Regions from separate parts of the Brevibacillus sp. IT-7CA2 genome, predicted to be linked through region 1. Evidence: riboswitches for the same ligand, from Rfam matches in the RefSeq annotation. Region 1 holds a riboswitch; the other holds the start of a gene.
The links. Region 1 has a riboswitch for S-adenosylmethionine ahead of ACM6JA_RS30385 (MetQ/NlpA family ABC transporter substrate-binding protein). Riboswitches for the same ligand answer to the same signal wherever they lie in the genome.
Positions count from the first base shown of each region.

Region 2: linked by a shared signal. The riboswitch ahead of mtnK (S-methyl-5-thioribose kinase) and the one ahead of ACM6JA_RS30385 (MetQ/NlpA family ABC transporter substrate-binding protein) in region 1 are both predicted to bind S-adenosylmethionine.

Region 1 is NZ_CATKQT010000055.1:83,464-92,521, reverse strand. Features, by position in the region: gene ACM6JA_RS30420 (adenine deaminase) at 1-1,690, opposite strand, end outside; gene ACM6JA_RS30415 (ABC transporter ATP-binding protein) at 1,709-2,770, opposite strand; gene ACM6JA_RS30410 (ABC transporter permease) at 2,786-3,574, opposite strand; gene ACM6JA_RS30405 (ABC transporter permease) at 3,580-4,401, opposite strand; gene ACM6JA_RS30400 (nucleoside hydrolase) at 4,428-5,357, opposite strand; gene ACM6JA_RS30395 (ABC transporter substrate-binding protein) at 5,546-6,619, opposite strand; gene ACM6JA_RS30390 (hypothetical protein) at 6,817-7,173, opposite strand; SAM riboswitch class I at 7,394-7,496, shown strand; gene ACM6JA_RS30385 (MetQ/NlpA family ABC transporter substrate-binding protein) at 7,598-8,428, shown strand; gene ACM6JA_RS30380 (methionine ABC transporter ATP-binding protein) at 8,471-9,058, shown strand, end outside.
Region 2 is NZ_CATKQT010000044.1:460,343-467,374, reverse strand. Features, by position in the region: gene ACM6JA_RS21895 (ABC transporter ATP-binding protein) at 1-460, opposite strand, end outside; gene ACM6JA_RS21890 (ABC transporter ATP-binding protein) at 480-2,222, opposite strand; gene ACM6JA_RS21885 (GNAT family N-acetyltransferase) at 2,361-2,933, opposite strand; gene mtnA (S-methyl-5-thioribose-1-phosphate isomerase) at 3,032-4,072, opposite strand; gene mtnK (S-methyl-5-thioribose kinase) at 4,069-5,298, opposite strand; SAM riboswitch class I at 5,434-5,578, opposite strand; gene ACM6JA_RS21870 (anti-sigma factor) at 5,675-6,853, opposite strand; gene ACM6JA_RS21865 (sigma-70 family RNA polymerase sigma factor) at 6,840-7,032, opposite strand, start outside.

The DNA.
Region 1 (9,058 bases):
CTATTTTCCCGTCATTTACATCGATCAACCCCAGATCCGTCAGCTTCAAGGCTGGACTGACCGGTAAGGAATGCGTGCTGATCGACATGATCGGGTTGTAGTGATCGTAACCGAGCGACTCCATGGCACGGCGAAGTTGTTCGACTTCCTTTGCAGTTTTTTCCAATGGTTTCTCTGTCAAAATGCCTCCGACCGGCAAATGAAGGCTCGCGATCACCTTGCCATCCTCGACCACGTAAAAGCCGCCCTGGTTGCGGATGACTTCGTTGGCTGCGACCATCATATCGTGCGGATTGTGTCCGACAACCAAGAGATTGTGGTTGTCATGCGAATAGCTGGTGGCTACCGCCCCTCGCTTGATCGTATCTCCGCTGATCAAGCCATAGCCGCGGTTACCGTTTTTGCCATAGCGTTCAAAGACGGCGATCAAGCCGTACGGGCTCTCCTCCCACAAGAGTTGTCTTTCGCGCACCTCAGCGATTCCACGGTGATCCTCTGTAAAAGTAGAACCGTTTTGAACGAGCATGACCCGACATGGATAACGATTGTCCGGCACATCTACTGTGACGTGGAAGTCTTGCTCTGTAAGTGGCGATAGCTTGATGCTCTCATAAAAGTGCGCAGGAAACTGCTTTTCTTTGACCACTTGTCGGTACTCTTCCTTGACGTCGTAAGCTTTCTTCCCATTTTTATAGACGCGTTCGATCTTGAGTTCATGCAGATCAGACACCAACAGGAAATCCGCTATTTTACCAGGAGCAATCGCCCCTCGATCCGTCATGTTCATACGTCTGGCTGGGGTAAATGTACTCGCGTAGATCGCGCGCTCTGGTTGCATGCCCATTTGAATGGCTTTTTTCACGATATGGTTCAAATGTCCACGATTGACCAAAGAATCGGTCATCACATCATCCGTCACAAAACAAAAATGCTCAGAAACATCTTCCTTTACAAAAAAGTCCATGACTTCATCCGTCATCGATTTTTCTTGAATCTCCAGAAACATGCCGGCTGCAATTCTCGCTTCCATGCCCTCACGCGTCTGGTGCGTATGATCGGAGTCCACTCCCGCATAAATGACGCGATGCAGGTCCAAATCAAGCAATTTCGGGACGTGCCCCTCGATGACGAGCTTCGGATACGTCTTGCGGATATGCTCCAGGATACGATTCGTCTTGCAGTCAGGGTCCTTGATGATATCTACGTAATTCATGATTTCGCCGAGGCAAATAATCTCTTCAGAACGCAAGAGCTCGTCCATGTCTGCAATCTCGACAGACCCACCTGTCGTTTCCATCGAGGTAGCCGGTACGGAGCTCGGGATCGCGTACAGCATATCAACGACACAATCACGGCTCGCACGAATCATCTCTTTGATCCCTTCGATTCCGAACACATTGGCCATCTCATGCGGCTCCGGTACGATCGTCGTCACTCCGTTTTGAATCAAACCAAAGGAAAATGTCTCAGGCGTCACCATCGTGCTCTCAATATGCAAGTGAATATCGACCAGACCAGGAATCATGTAGCGGCCCTGTCCGTCCACGATCTCGGCAGCTTCAAATGTTTCCGTACTCCGCTCCCCAATATAGTAGAATCGTCCATCCAAAACAGCGACGTTTCCGTTGATGAACTTTTTAAAATAGCTATTAAACACTTGGACGTCTTGAATCAACAAATCGACCTTCACGAAAATAACCTCCTGTCTTTAGTCCACGAGTATCACTTTGTCTTTTGGAAACAGCAGATTGACGTTCAGGCCAGTCTTGTACGGCGTCTCCATTTCCTGATTGACCGTGAAGTCGCCCAACTCTGTTTCCACGACATATTGATAGCTGCGTCCCAAAAACGTGCTTACCTTTACCGTCCCGCGCAGACGGTTCATTCCCGACTCGGTGCTCTCTTCTGTCGTCACGAGGAGGTCATCTGGTCGCATTGCGCATTTTTTGCCGGATGGATTCGCCGTGCCCGGATTTTTGGACGCGGTAAAATGGTGGTCACCGACACGCAGGCCAATTTCTCCGTTCTGCTCGGTGCGCTCTGCAAAGTCGATGAAGTTGGTAAAACCGATAAAGCTAGCGATAAACTCCGTCTTCGGATATTTGAAAATCGTGGCTGGATCGTCGAGCTGCTCGATCACACCCTTGTTCATGATCGCCACCTGATCCGAGATGGAGAAGCACTCCTCCTGGTCATGCGATACGTACACAGTCGTAATTCCCAGCTCCTGCTGAATGCGACGGATTTCTACGCGCATGTTGATCCGCAGGTTGGCATCGAGGTTACTGAGCGGCTCATCGAACAGCAGCAGGTCAGGCTGAATCACCAGTGCCCGAGCAATCGCCACGCGCTGTCTTTGACCACCGGACAACTCCTTCGGGAAACGCTTTTCATAGCCGCCGAGACTCACGACTTCGAGAATTTGCTGCACCCGGGTCTTTACCTCTGTTTCATTGACCTTGCGCAGGCGCAAACCGAATGCCACGTTATCGAAAACAGAAAGGTGTGGAAACAGCGCATAGCTCTGAAACACAAACCCGAAGTTGCGCTTGTTGACCGGAACGCGCGTATAATCTTTTCCGTCAAACATGAAACGGCCATCTTTTGCTTCCAGAAAACCTGCAATCAGTCGGAGTGTCGTCGTCTTTCCGCAACCGCTCGGACCGAGCAAAGAGATGAGCTGTCCTTTTTCGATATTGAGATTGAAGTTTTGCAAAATATATTGATTGTCATAGGCAACCGATACGTTTTCCAGCGTGAGCAATGCCATGAGTTGATGCCTCCGTTATCGTTTTGTAAAGTAGGAAAGCCCCATCAGACGTTCAATGATGAACATGAGAATAGCCGTAAGAATCATGAGCAGCACGGAAATCGCGGCGATCGTTGGATCGAAGTTGTTTTCTACGTACGTCAGCATCTGGATCGGCAGCGTGCTTACCCCTGGTCCTGTCATGAAAACAGAGATATCTACGTTGTTGAACGACTCCAGAAAAGCGATCAGAATCGCAGCAATAATCCCGGAGCGAATATTCGGCAAGACGACTTTGAAAAAGGTTTCGAGACGACCTGCCCCAAGGCTTAAAGCTGCTTCTTCAATGGCGAAGTCAAAGTTGGACAAGGAAGATGCAATGACGCGAATGATAAACGGAAGCATCAGCACCGTATGACCGACGAGAAGTCCCGCATAAATCGGCAAATTGTACACGACAATGACGTATTTCAGCATGGCAAAGCCCATCACGATACCCGGAATCAGGACAGGTGAGATGAAAATGCCATTCAAAATGCCCTTGCCACGAAAATCAAAGCGACTGAGCGCATAGGCTGCTGGAATCCCCAACAAGAGCGCCAAGAGATTCCCCAGCAAGGAAACGAACATCGACGTCTTGAATGTAGTCATGAACATTTCTACATTGAAAATGTTTTCGTACCACCGCCAGGAAAAGCCCTCCGGCGGAAACTTCAAGACGCTCCCCGGCTCAAACGACGTAAAAGAAATGATAATGAGCGGCCCTAGCAAAAACAGAAAGACGAGAGAGGTAAACAGGGCCAACCCGCGATTTTTCTCCTGCATAGCTTCTACCCCTTCGGATTTAATTTCGTCGCCAGCTTGTTCATGAAATAGATGACGACAAATGTAATGACAATCATGATCGTGGCAATGACGGATGCCAAATGCCAGTCATTGAGCGTAATCGCATTTTGATACAGGAACGTGGAGATGACCCGCTGTTTTCCACCTAGCAGGGCAGGCGTGGTGTAGGCGGTCAAGCTTCCGACAAACACTAGAATGCTACCAATGATGAGTCCGGGTACACTAAGTGGCACAATGACCTTCCAGAAGGCAGTCAACTTGGAAGCACCCAAACTTTCCGCCGCCTTCAGCAAATCTGGATCGATGTTTTCCATCACCCCTACCAGCGTAATAATGATCAGCGGCAGGAACAGATGAATCAAACCAATCATCATCGCAGTCGGCGTATATAATATTTCCAACGGCTTATCGATGAGCCCGATTGCAAGCAGCGAGCTGTTCAATAAGCCCTTTTTTCCGAGAATAATCATCCAAGAGAACGACCGCACGACAGAGCTAGTCAGCAAAGGAAAAATCGCCAATGCCAGCAAGATACCCTTTTTGCGTGGGCCCAGCTTGGAAATGTAGTACGCGGCAGGAAAACCAATCAGAACACACGCAATCGTCGTGACCAGACTGACCTGTAGCGTTGTCAGCATAATTTTCAGGAAGTACGCGTCGGTAAGAAATTGCAGATAGCCTTGAATCGTAAAGCTACCATCTTGATAAAGGGTGGATGCAATCGTCATCACGATTGGAATGACCATGAACAGCGTCAAAAACAGCACACCCGGCAACAGCAATAAATAAAGACCCGTTTTTCTCATCTGATTAACTCCTGTTCACGGTATCGTCAGGCTTTCAATGCGCCGATAAAACGCGCAAAGAACGCATCTGCATCTACGTCCAGACAGACGTTTATGTTCGGTTCTTTTTTCAGGCGGTTTTGAAAGTCGCAAACCGTTTGCCCATCACACAGCTCACTTCTCGTTTCGATATCTACATACAGCTTCTGCGTCTTCACCAGCTTGGGATCGAGTGCGACTGCGACAGCCAATGGATCATGCATGGCGCACGCATAGACGCCATTTCGCCCGAAATAGCGATGGAGGTAATCAGACGTACTCTGTCTTACGTACTCGCCCATCGGTGTATCTCCTAGCTCGCGAATATGTTCCTCGTTCAGCAGCACTCTTCGCGTCACATCCAGTCCAACCAGCGTCAATTGTGGGAATCCGGCATGAAACACAACCTTCGCTGCCTCTGGATCGACGTACATGTTATACTCCGCAACCGGCGTCACATTGCCATGCTCGCGGACCACTCCACCCATGAAAATGACTTCCTTGACGTGCTGGACAAGCTCTGGGCATTTTTTGACTGCCAGTGCCAAATTGGTCAGCGGCCCCGTCATGATCAGTGTAATCTCTCCGGAATGCGCGAGTACGTTTTCCACGATGAAATCAGGAGCAAAGCCAGCAGTCGGTTCCTTGTAAATCGGAACTCCGGCAAGGGCACCTCCCAAGCCATCTTCACCATGTACAGCGTGCTCGAAAAACAACGGCCGCAGCAGAGGTTCAGATGCTCCACAGACAACAGGGATTTGCTCGCCGACTTGTAAGAAATCGAGAATTTTGCATGTGTTTTCTGTGGCTTTTCGTAGCGACACGTTGCCATTCACCGTAGTGATGCCAACCAGATCAAATTGCCCGCTCTTCACAGCGAGAATAATGCCAAGTGCATCATCAATGCCCGTATCCACGTCAAGAATGATCTTTTGCACGAGTGGTCCTCCTCACGTTCATTCCTAATAAGAAAACTTCTATCGAAGCCTATTCAACGTGGAGCGACCGCGTTTTAGCGGAATGTTTTCATGCGCTCCGGAATTTATTTTATAAATTCCTATACGTTGAAAAACGAGGGTATATCCGAAATTGTCTATACCCTCGCCCTTTGTTTTTCTATCGTTCGTTATTGCGTGATTTCACGATTCCAACGGTCAATCCATGCTTTGGAGTGCTCGTTAACGAATTTCATGTCCAGCATACGCAGCTTGCTTACGGTTTCTTCCCCGTACGTTACGCCTTTTGCTTCTTCTTCTGTCAGTTGAACAGACTTGTTTACAGGGGAATCGATTTTTGCTTTTGCTGTTTTTTCCTGAACTTCCTTGCTCAGCTGGTAGTTGATGAATTCTTCAGCCAGTGCTTTGTTTTTCGAGCCTTTTACGATGTTAACCGTATTCATGACCGCATATCCGCCGCTTGCAGGTTGTACGAAAACAGCTTCTGGAACAGCGGCTTTGATGTCTTTGAAGTACATTTCCATGATCGGTCCTACGCCGATTTCTTCTTGACCAAACATGTTCACGTATTCGGAAGTCTTATCGTAGAACTTCACTACACTTTGGTTGACTTCTTTCATTTTCGCGAAGGCTTGATCCTCGTTAAATTCCTTGCTGCCCGCGACCGCAGAAGCACTGTCGAGAACCATCGGGCCAGTTGTGGACGTAATGCTTGGCAGTGTCAGCTTGCCCGTCAGCTCTGGGTTCCACAGGTCTTTCCAATCCTTGATCTCTGTTTTCACGAGCTTTGGATTGTAGGCAATCCCGAATTGACCAATCGTGTAAGCTGGACCGTACTCCTCGCCCAGTGGTGCTTTGGCGATGTCGTAGATTTGATCCATGTTCGGGATGCGGCTGCGGTCGATTTTTTCAAATGCGCCACTCTCAATCCCTTGCTGTGCATAGTAGTCAGAGAGGTAGATCAAGTCTACATCGGAGCTTCCTTGGCGAATTTTGTTCAGACGCTCTGCGTTGTTCCCGATTTCCAGGACAATTTTCACGTTATGTTCTTTTTCAAACGGCTCATATACTTCTTTGCGGAAAAAGTCTTCGGAAAAGCCCCATGTGGAGATGACCAGCTTTTGTGGCTCACCCTTGGCTTCGCCGCCAGCTCCTCCCGCTTGTGGTTGATCATTGCTGCCACAGCCAGCGAGAGCCAGTGACATCATAGAAAAAGACAGGATTCCAGCAAGTAATTTTTTCATCGTAATTCTCCTCCAGTTGGGTTCATTTGATGACAAAATATGGTGATACAATAAAAAGAAAAGTACCCTTGATTAGAACGTATCATTCTAAACAAGAGCACTTTTCTTCGTAAACAAAGAGAAGTGACACCCGTTTTTACGCAAAGTCTACGGTCTCCCCTTAAGATAGATCAAAAGAGAAAATCCGAACGATTGCGTCAGGTATTCAGTTCTGATTCAGCTAAAATAACATTTGTGATCGCCCACTGTGTAGGCGCATCATAGTCCCGCAGCACGGCTTCCAACGGCAACCCCATCTCTTCTTCCAATCGCTCTCGCAGTCTCTTCTTATAAAGAAGGGACATCCGAAAATCGACTTCGAGCTTGAGGGCCGGTGCTTCTCCTTCCAACGCTTGTGAGCGCGGAGAGCGGCGATGCTTGGCTTGGAACGTAATCATCTGATTTTCAATCGTGACTCGGAGCAGAGTCGTTCCAAATCCGAACAACTCTTTTGCTATCTCATTATAGATGGCAGACAGCTTTTTTCTGGTTTCATTGGAGTCCACTAGAGTCATGTCATCACCTGCGATAGCTGGTATCGGGTTCATTCGCTCTCATTATACAAATGATTTTCCGATTCTTCAATAGAATATTCGTATTTAGATCAATTTCACATTTTTCCACCAAGTCATTCGTTTGCAAAAACAGTTGACACCTAAAAAATCAGTCGTTATAATCCAACTATCCAAATAAGAATTAACAACAATGTTTGGAATGATAATTTCATAGCACATTCTCTTATGAAGAGAGGTTGAGGGACTGGCCCTACGACACCTCGGCAACCTATCGCAAACGATACGGTGCCAAATCCAGCGGAATTTATTCCGACAGATAAGAGAGGTATTGTTGCAGTGTGGATACATACTCGCAGTTTTCGCCTCTTCTGTCGGAAGAGGCTTTTTCTATTCCATCTTACATCCAGAGAAAAGGGGTATTTTCATGAAAAAGACTGGTCTACTGCTCACTGCACTACTGCTCGCTGCATCGCTCGTAACGGCTTGCGGCGGTAAACAAGAAGCTGCACCTGCTAACGGCGGCACTGCTGCTGAACAAACCTCACTCAAGGTAGGCGTCACTGGCGGCCCGCACGAAGAGATTCTCAACAAAGTAAAAGAAGTCGCAAAAGGCAAAGGGCTCGACGTCGAAGTCGTCGTTTTCAACGATTACGTACAGCCGAACCAAGCTCTCGATAAAGGAAATCTCGATGTAAACAGCTTCCAAACCATCCCGTTCTTGGCGAAGTTCAATCAAGATCACAAAACAAAGATCGTCGAGGTCGGAAAAACCGTGACGTACCCGATGGGTCTGTACTCCACCAAGCATAAAAAAGTCGAGGACATCCCTGCTGGCGGCGTTGTCGGCATTCAAAACGACCCGACCAACCGAGCACGTGCCCTGCTGCTCTATCAGGCAGCTGGTTTGATTAAGCTCAAAGATGGCGTGGGTGACAACGCAACACCACTGGACATCGTAGAAAATCCAAAAAATTTGCAATTCAAAGAGCTGGAGGCTGCTTTCCTGGCACGCTCGCTGAAGAACGTAGAAGTCGCTTCGATTAATACGAACTTCGCAATGGAAGCTGGCTACTCCCCGCAAAAAGATGCAATCTTCGCTGAGACGGCTGACTCTCCCTATGTAAACATTTTGGCAGTCAACGAAACCAACAAAAACAACCCTGCTGTCAAAAAGCTGGTGGACATCTACCGCTCGGAAGAAGTAAAAAAATTCATCGACGAACGTTTTGAAGGAGCTGTACTGCCGTCCTGGTAAGATCGACGCCAGGAACATCAAGAACAACAAGGAGAACTCGTTATGATACAGCTAACCGATATTCATAAGTCGTATCAAGTAGGAAACAAGCAGGTAGAAGCATTGAAGGGCGTATCCCTGCAGGTGGAAAAAGGGCAAATCTACGGGGTTATCGGCTTTAGCGGAGCGGGGAAAAGTACCCTGCTCCGTACCATCAACCTGTTGGAGAAGCCGACTAGCGGTTCTGTGATCGTCAATGGCCAGAACATGCTGACCCTCAAGGAAAAAGAACTGCGGCAAGCTCGCAAAAAGATCGGGATTATTTTTCAACACTTCAACCTGCTCTCTTCCTATAATGTCTTTGACAATGTCGCGGAAATCTTGCGGATGAATCGCGTCCCCAAAGATGTCATTAAGCGCAAGGTAGAAGACCTTCTCGGCTTGGTTGGCTTGTCTGATAAAGCAAACGCTTATCCTTCTCAGCTATCCGGTGGACAAAAGCAACGGGTGGGCATCGCTCGTGCGCTTGCGACTGATCCGGAAATCCTGCTCTGTGACGAAGCGACTTCCGCTCTCGACCCGCAGACGACCGAATCGATTCTGGAGCTGTTGCTCGACATCAATCGAAAGTTTAACCTGACCATCGTGCTG
Region 2 (7,032 bases), on a different contig from region 1:
GAATGCCTGTGGAGGTCGTCTTTTGACCTGATTGATCCTTAGTTGTTACCTCGAAGCGTTCCCTGCCGTTTTCTGGCGCAATCGGGGTGAACTGCTTCTGCGTGTTTGGATTCACCTTGCCGGAAACCAAGTAATAGGTCGTGCCTTCTGTCAGCACGGTTACTTCTTTTTGATTGATACTGTCCAAAGCAAGACCCGTCTTTGCTGCAACATCTTCACGAATATAGTTCGTACTGTTCAGCGAGGCGACTTGCCCCGCTGCTTGTGGTGGCACTTCGTCCAGTTGATACCAAGGCTTCTGGATCGCCAGGATGTGATTATCAATCATGACCTTGGCTAAAAAAGGACCCGCCAACTCTGCACTCGTCCCCAGCAAGAGCAGGAACAGCGCGCCTAATATTTGCTTCTGAAATGGTCTGGCGTACTCGGTCAAACGCCCCCATACATTTTCTTTGCTCATGAAACGCTTTCCCCCTCTCTCAACCAGCCACATCCTGTTCCATTTGCTGACGACGGTACTGCTCTGCATACCAGCCGTTGTGTTGCATCAGCTCGTCATGTGTCCCCCGCTCGACGATCTGCCCTTCATCCAGCACGAGAATCAGTTGTGCATGCTGGACGGCAGACAGACGATGAGCGGTAATAATCGTCGTTTTATCCGCGCGCTCCTGCCTCAGATGACGAAGGATGCTCTCCTCTGTCCGCGCGTCCACAGCCGATAAAGAATCGTCGAGAATCAGGATACCCGCATCCATCAAAAGTGCGCGTGCAATGGAAATGCGCTGTTTTTGTCCCCCCGAGAGGGTGACGCCCTTCTCTCCAACCATGGTTTGCAATCCATCTCTGAATTGCTCCAGATCTCTCTTCATCTCCGCAAGCTCCAACGCATGCATCACGTCCTCGGTCGTCGCTTGTGGTTTCCCGAATGTAACATTTTCTGCAATCGTCCGTGAGAACAGCAAATGCTCCTGAGGCACATAGCCGATTTTTTCCCGTAGCGCATCGAAAGCAAGTCCTTCGATCGGGATGCCCCCGATAAAGAGGACTTGTTCCTTCATCTGATATTGATGCAATAAAGCACGGCACAACGTCGACTTGCCGCTTCCCGTCCTTCCGACAATCCCAAGCGTCTCTCCTTCACCCAAACGAAACGAGATATCGGTGAGTGCCGGCTTGTCAGTGCCCGGATACGCAAAGGAAAAATGGCGTGCTTCTACGGTATTGGCGATTTGGCTCGTGACCGGATCCGCTGCCTCCGTCACATCTGGCTGCTCCACCATTAGCTCTGTAAAACGCTTGTGAGAAGCACCACCGCGTTGCAATACATTGACCAGCCAACCAAAGGCGAACATCGGCCAAATTAAAAGTCCCAAGTATAAATTGAACGCAACCAAATCCCCTAAGGAGATAGCGCTAGTGAACACCAAATACGTCCCATAGCCGAGCCCGATCAAAAAGCTGAAGCCAATAATAATCGCGATCGTCGGCTCGAACAGGGCGTCTATCCGCGAAACGCTCACATTTCTCTCCAACGTTTTTTCACTGACTTGGCGATATGCCTCGATATCGGCCTTTTCCTGAACAAATGCTCTCAATACCCGAACGCCTGACACAGATTGTTGGACATGATCATTCATCTCTCCAAAGGCTTCCTGCGCCAAGTAAAAACGCTCATGCAGCAACTTTCCATAGTACGCCGTTGACCAAGCCAAAAACGGCATCGGGATCAGCGCAGCCAGCGTCAGCTTCCAATCAATCGCGGTCACCATGACGCCCAGCGTTAACAAGGTCATGAACAGCGCATCGACAAGCGTAAGCACCCCTGTACTAGCAGTTTGTTCAATAGCAGGAATGTCGTTGGTAGCGACGGCCATCAGATCCCCACTGCGTTTGCGATGAAAAAACGACGGGGTCATTCTAGTCAAATGGGCAAACAGTCGCTCACGCAACGTCCTCTCCAGTATCAAGGCTCCCCCATTTAACAAGTACCGCCAGAGAAACCTCAATCCATACAAGCTAATACCCAAAACGAGCAAGATGACCACTGTTTGCGTCAAGTCAGCGTCCGTCAGGGAACTGTTACGAATCGAATCCACCGTGTCCCCAATTAATTTCGGCGGCCAAAGCATGAGGACATCGATGATAAACAGCACAGAGATTCCAATGACGTACCGTTTCCAATAGGCACGAAAAAACCAAGATAATTGCCGAAGTGTCTGCATGTAAATCACCTCTATTTATTTAAACCTAACAGCACGACTAAAAAAGGGCTTGCGAATCACACGCAGCCCTCTTGATCTGTCTTCACCATCGTAATTTACAGAATTTTCATTGTCAATCGAAGCATACAGTTCAATCTACTATTTTTTATCGGTTTTCCAGTCAAGCCATTCCTCTTTTAGCAAGCTGTAAGTGGCATGATCCACGTAATGATCGTAAAGGAATTCATTCCGGCGTAGTATCCCCTCCAGTTGAAACCCTAATCGTTCCGGAATCGATCTGCTCTTGTAGTTTTCCGTAGCAGCCTGAATCGTTACTTTTTCCAAATCCCATGACCCGAAGATCAATACGTCCAAGTAGGTCGCCACTGCTTCCGTCATTAGGCCCTTACCCTGAAATTGCGCACCCAGCCAATAGCCAATGGACGTCTTTTTGTTGATCCAATCCACCGTATGTACGCCGACTGTACCAGCCAGACGTCCTTGGTACCAAATACCGTAGTTGATGCCGCGATTATCATTGTACTGATGGATCGTCGCTTGGATGAATTGGCGCGAATCCTCTTCCTTCTTCGTATAATTCAGCCACGGCAGCCATTCCATAAGATTCTCCCGGTTCGAATCCGTAAGCAAAAATAACTCCTCAGCATCGGCTAATTCTAATTGTTTCAAGTACGTATCTTCATTGATTGCTATCCGTTGAATCGGTTGCATACGTATCTCCCCTTTTTTGGATATTTTACTGGAAAACGCCAAAATGAGCAAAAAGCGTCCGCCAGCAACAACAGGGCGAACGCTTATAAACCATTCTTTTATTTTTTGCTATTGCCGATCTCTTCCGGCTTGAAAATGCCTGTCTCCGTGACGATCGCTGTAATGTACTTCGCCGGCGTTACATCGAACGCAGGATTGTACACCTTGATATCGTCTGGAGCTACCTGTTTGCCCAAGCCATGGGTAATTTCCTCGGCTGGACGCTCTTCAATCGGAATATCTGCGCCTGTCGGTGTCTCCAGATCGACAGAGGACAAGGGAGCTGCCACGTAAAAAGGAATGCCGTGAGCTTTTGCCAATACCGCTACCCCATACGTACCGATTTTGTTGGCGACATCGCCATTCGCTGCTACGCGGTCTGTACCCACGATGACAGCCTCTACTTTCCCTTGCGACATAACCATCGCCGCCATGTTGTCGCAGATCAGCGTCACATCAATCCCTGCTTGCTGCAATTCGAATGCAGTAAGACGAGCGCCTTGCAGGACAGGACGGGTTTCGTCTGCGTACACCTTCAGATTCCAACCGCGTTCCTTTGCCAAATAAAATGGAGCGGTAGCCGTACCGTACGCTGCTGTAGCCAATGCCCCTGGATTACAGTGCGTGAGAATTCCCATACCGTCATGCAACAGAGTGAGCAAATGCTCTCCGATGGTCCGGCATACCTCAGCGTCTTCCTTTTGAATCGCCAGTGCTTCATCGAGCACTGCCGCCTTCAACTCGGCAATCGAAGCTCCGCTTTCTTTTTCAACACGAGCTTTGATGCGATCCAACGCCCAGAACAGATTCACGGCTGTCGGACGGGAAGAGCCCAGGTAATCTGCCTGCTGGTTCAGTTCCTGCCAAAACTCGTCGTAGTTACTCGCTTCACTGCCACGAATACCTAGGTAGAGCCCGTAAGCTGCTGCCATGCCAATCGCCGGTGCGCCACGCACTTCCAAGCGACGGATAGAACCCCATACTTGCTCGGAGGTAGTCAAGTTCAAATAGATCGTTTCTACGGGCAGACGCGTCTGGTCAAGCAAGACCAATGCATCATTCTCCCATTTAACAGGTGCCAATTGAGTGCTGGTTGTCATACTGTTGTAGCCTCCTGATAGTAACGTTCGGTCACAGTGCGTACGATGTCCGTGATATCTGTCGATTCGTCTATGCCGCCGCGACCGAGAATCAGCGCTTCTCCAATCGAGAGAGCCAGACGCTCTGCTTCTGCGCGAGTCTGGTCGTCTTCAATGGCATTCAGGTCCGCTACGCCTGCCAAGCCGATGACACGGCGCAAGATTTTGCATCCGGCATAGCCTGCTGTATCCTGAATCACGCGCTTCACGTAGCTTTGCCACAGTCCTTCGACATGGGCGCTGCGCTCTTTGGCGTGCTTGTGCCAGAGCTGAACGAATTGCGAAACGAATTCATTCCAGACATCCTCGACCGTTTCCAGTAAGTATTCGCGGTACGCTTCCCGTTCTCCTTGATCTTTTTGCAAACCGTGCTGTCCTGCGTAGTTGAGCAATAGATTGGCAATGACCGCCCCGATGTCAAAACCGATTGGGCCGTAGAAAGCGAACTCTGGATCGATTGCTTTCAAGCTGTTTTCCGTGATGAAAATACTTCCAGTATGCAGGTCACCATGCAGCAGCGCTTCCGAGCGCGTAAGGAAATCGTATTTCAGCTTGGCGATTTCCAGCTTCAGCGGCCTGTTGTTCCAGATCGCCTCGACTTCCCGGCGAATCAACGGGTTGAAGTCGTTGGTAGGCGCATTTTCATATGGATCGGTAAAGACGAGGTCTTCTGTGATTTTGCATAATTCTGGATTTATGAATGTTCCGACTAGCGCTTTTTTATCGTACGGATGCGCGCCCAGATCGGATGTGAAGAACAAGGTTTGCGCGAGAAAACGACCAATTTGCTTCGCGAATAGCGGGTACCGCTTTCCTTCGATCAGACCTTTGCGAATGATGATGTGGTCCCCGACGTTTTCCATGACAGTCAACGCAAGCTCCCCGTCGAAATGATACACCTGCGGCACTAAGTCTGGAACGTATTTGTGCTGAAGGCGGAGTGCCTCGCTCTCGATGCGAGCCCGATCAATTGTAAGCGGCCAAGATTCTCCCACGACACGGGCAAAAGGCAGTGCTTGCTTGACAATGACGCTCTTACCGGATGCTGGCTCCTGAATGTCAAAAACCAGATTAAGGTTGCCATCCCCGATTTCGCGGCTGGTCAGCTCTGCTCCTTCACTAAAAAGACCCGGTATTCCTTTTACGTACTCCACTGCTTCCTGTTCAGTCAATGCGCGATATGCCATGATTCCAAAACTCCCCTCTGCGTATTTTTCCTCTATCTCTACTTGTTTTGTTTGAGTACCTGGAGCAAAAAAAAGACCTCTTTTCCCGAAGAAAAGAGGTCGCTGTCGTCACGTGTAAGAACCGTGTTGATGTCCCCCTTATCTTCCAGACTACTTTTGTTTCTGCAGGAATTAGCACCGTGCATGTCGCCTGTCAATCATTCGCTACTCGCGTCTGAATGGCGTCATGTCGGTTGCCGGGTATCATCGGGCCAGTCCCTCCACCTTCTCTGGATAAGGTATCCAAAACGTATTCGGTTTTTGATTTAGTTTGAATCATACAACCAACGCTTCCACGATGTCAACACCCTTTTGTGCAAAAATTCGCACCTTGTTACTAGTAAGTATAATGTGCTCCCGATGCCGCAGGCTGCTCCCAATTCCACCAGTCTACCTTGCCTAGAAGCGCTGCTGTTATCGACTTTTCGGCCTTGAGCTTTAACAGTTCTTTCGTAGGTCCGGTTAGGACAGCGCCGTAGATACGAACTCCGTTTTGCTGCATGTAGTTGTATCGTTCTGTAATTTGCGGATCGCTACGAAATAACAAGAATCTGCCGATATCGCGAGTCAAACCTTCTTGCTCGGACAAGTACTTCATTTCGTTCAGATAAGTCGCCATCCGCCTATCCCCTTCCCCGTTTACAAGAATAGGTCCACCATAATTCAGCTCCCTTTCTGCAAAACCCCATACTTTTCCGGGACCTACCATCAACTGTCCCTCTTCACTCTCTTTGGTCTCGACCCCTGTGTCTACTGCAAACCAAACCGTATCTTGTCCCGAAGAGGCAACATGGCGGGAAACCAGTTCATAGTACTCCTCGTACGTCAGGAAGTGATCGAAGGAAATCGCAAGCTGCGAAACCGTTCCCTCGGGCAGCTTCTCCATCGTTGTCCAGGCAGGTGAAGTGCGAAAGTCCGTATTCTCCATTGCCCCCTCTGTTGGATAACGGAAATACAGCTTCTGTTCCCTGACCCCATTCGGCCATTTCGGCCCAGCGTTTACGTTCCACAGCACATTTGTGCTTTCAAAGCGGCCAGCGTTCTTTTCTTCCGCTCCAACCCTCTCACGCAACTCCATGCTGATATTGCCGTATAGCAATCCCACCTGCGAGCCACTCCCGCCTACACTGACACCTGGCTGCGTAAAATTGACCATCGACTTCGCAACGCGGAACAGATCTTCATGCATCAGTGACCCAACCCAGCCATTCAGAATCAGCAATACAACTCCGGCCAAAAAGGGAAGCCCTATGGTGAATCCAGCGTTGGACAACCGATTTTTCCATTTCCCCCGGCGAACAATGGCGCGCTGTTTTTCAGCCGACAGCGTTTCAGGCTGTTTTGTTTTCGCGTTATCCTCTCCCGTTTCTTCCCCCAGCAAAAGCCTCTCCAACCGCTGTGCGTATTCCTCGTCAGCGGCTATTTCCTCTTCGAATTGTTTCGAATCTTCTACCGCCATTTCCCCCCGCAAATAAGCAAGCAGCCTTTGCTCGCGATTATTCTCATCCTTGTTCATCCCAGCTTTCCTCCCTCCACAACTGCCGCATCTTTTGTCGTCCCCGAAACAAGGAACGTTTGACATCTGCCAGCTCGGTCCCGAGTACCTCTGCCATTTCCGCGTAGGAAAACTGCATGGCAGACAACAAAATGACCTGTCTTTGCTTTTCCGGAAGTCTCTCCAAATAGTCATGGGCC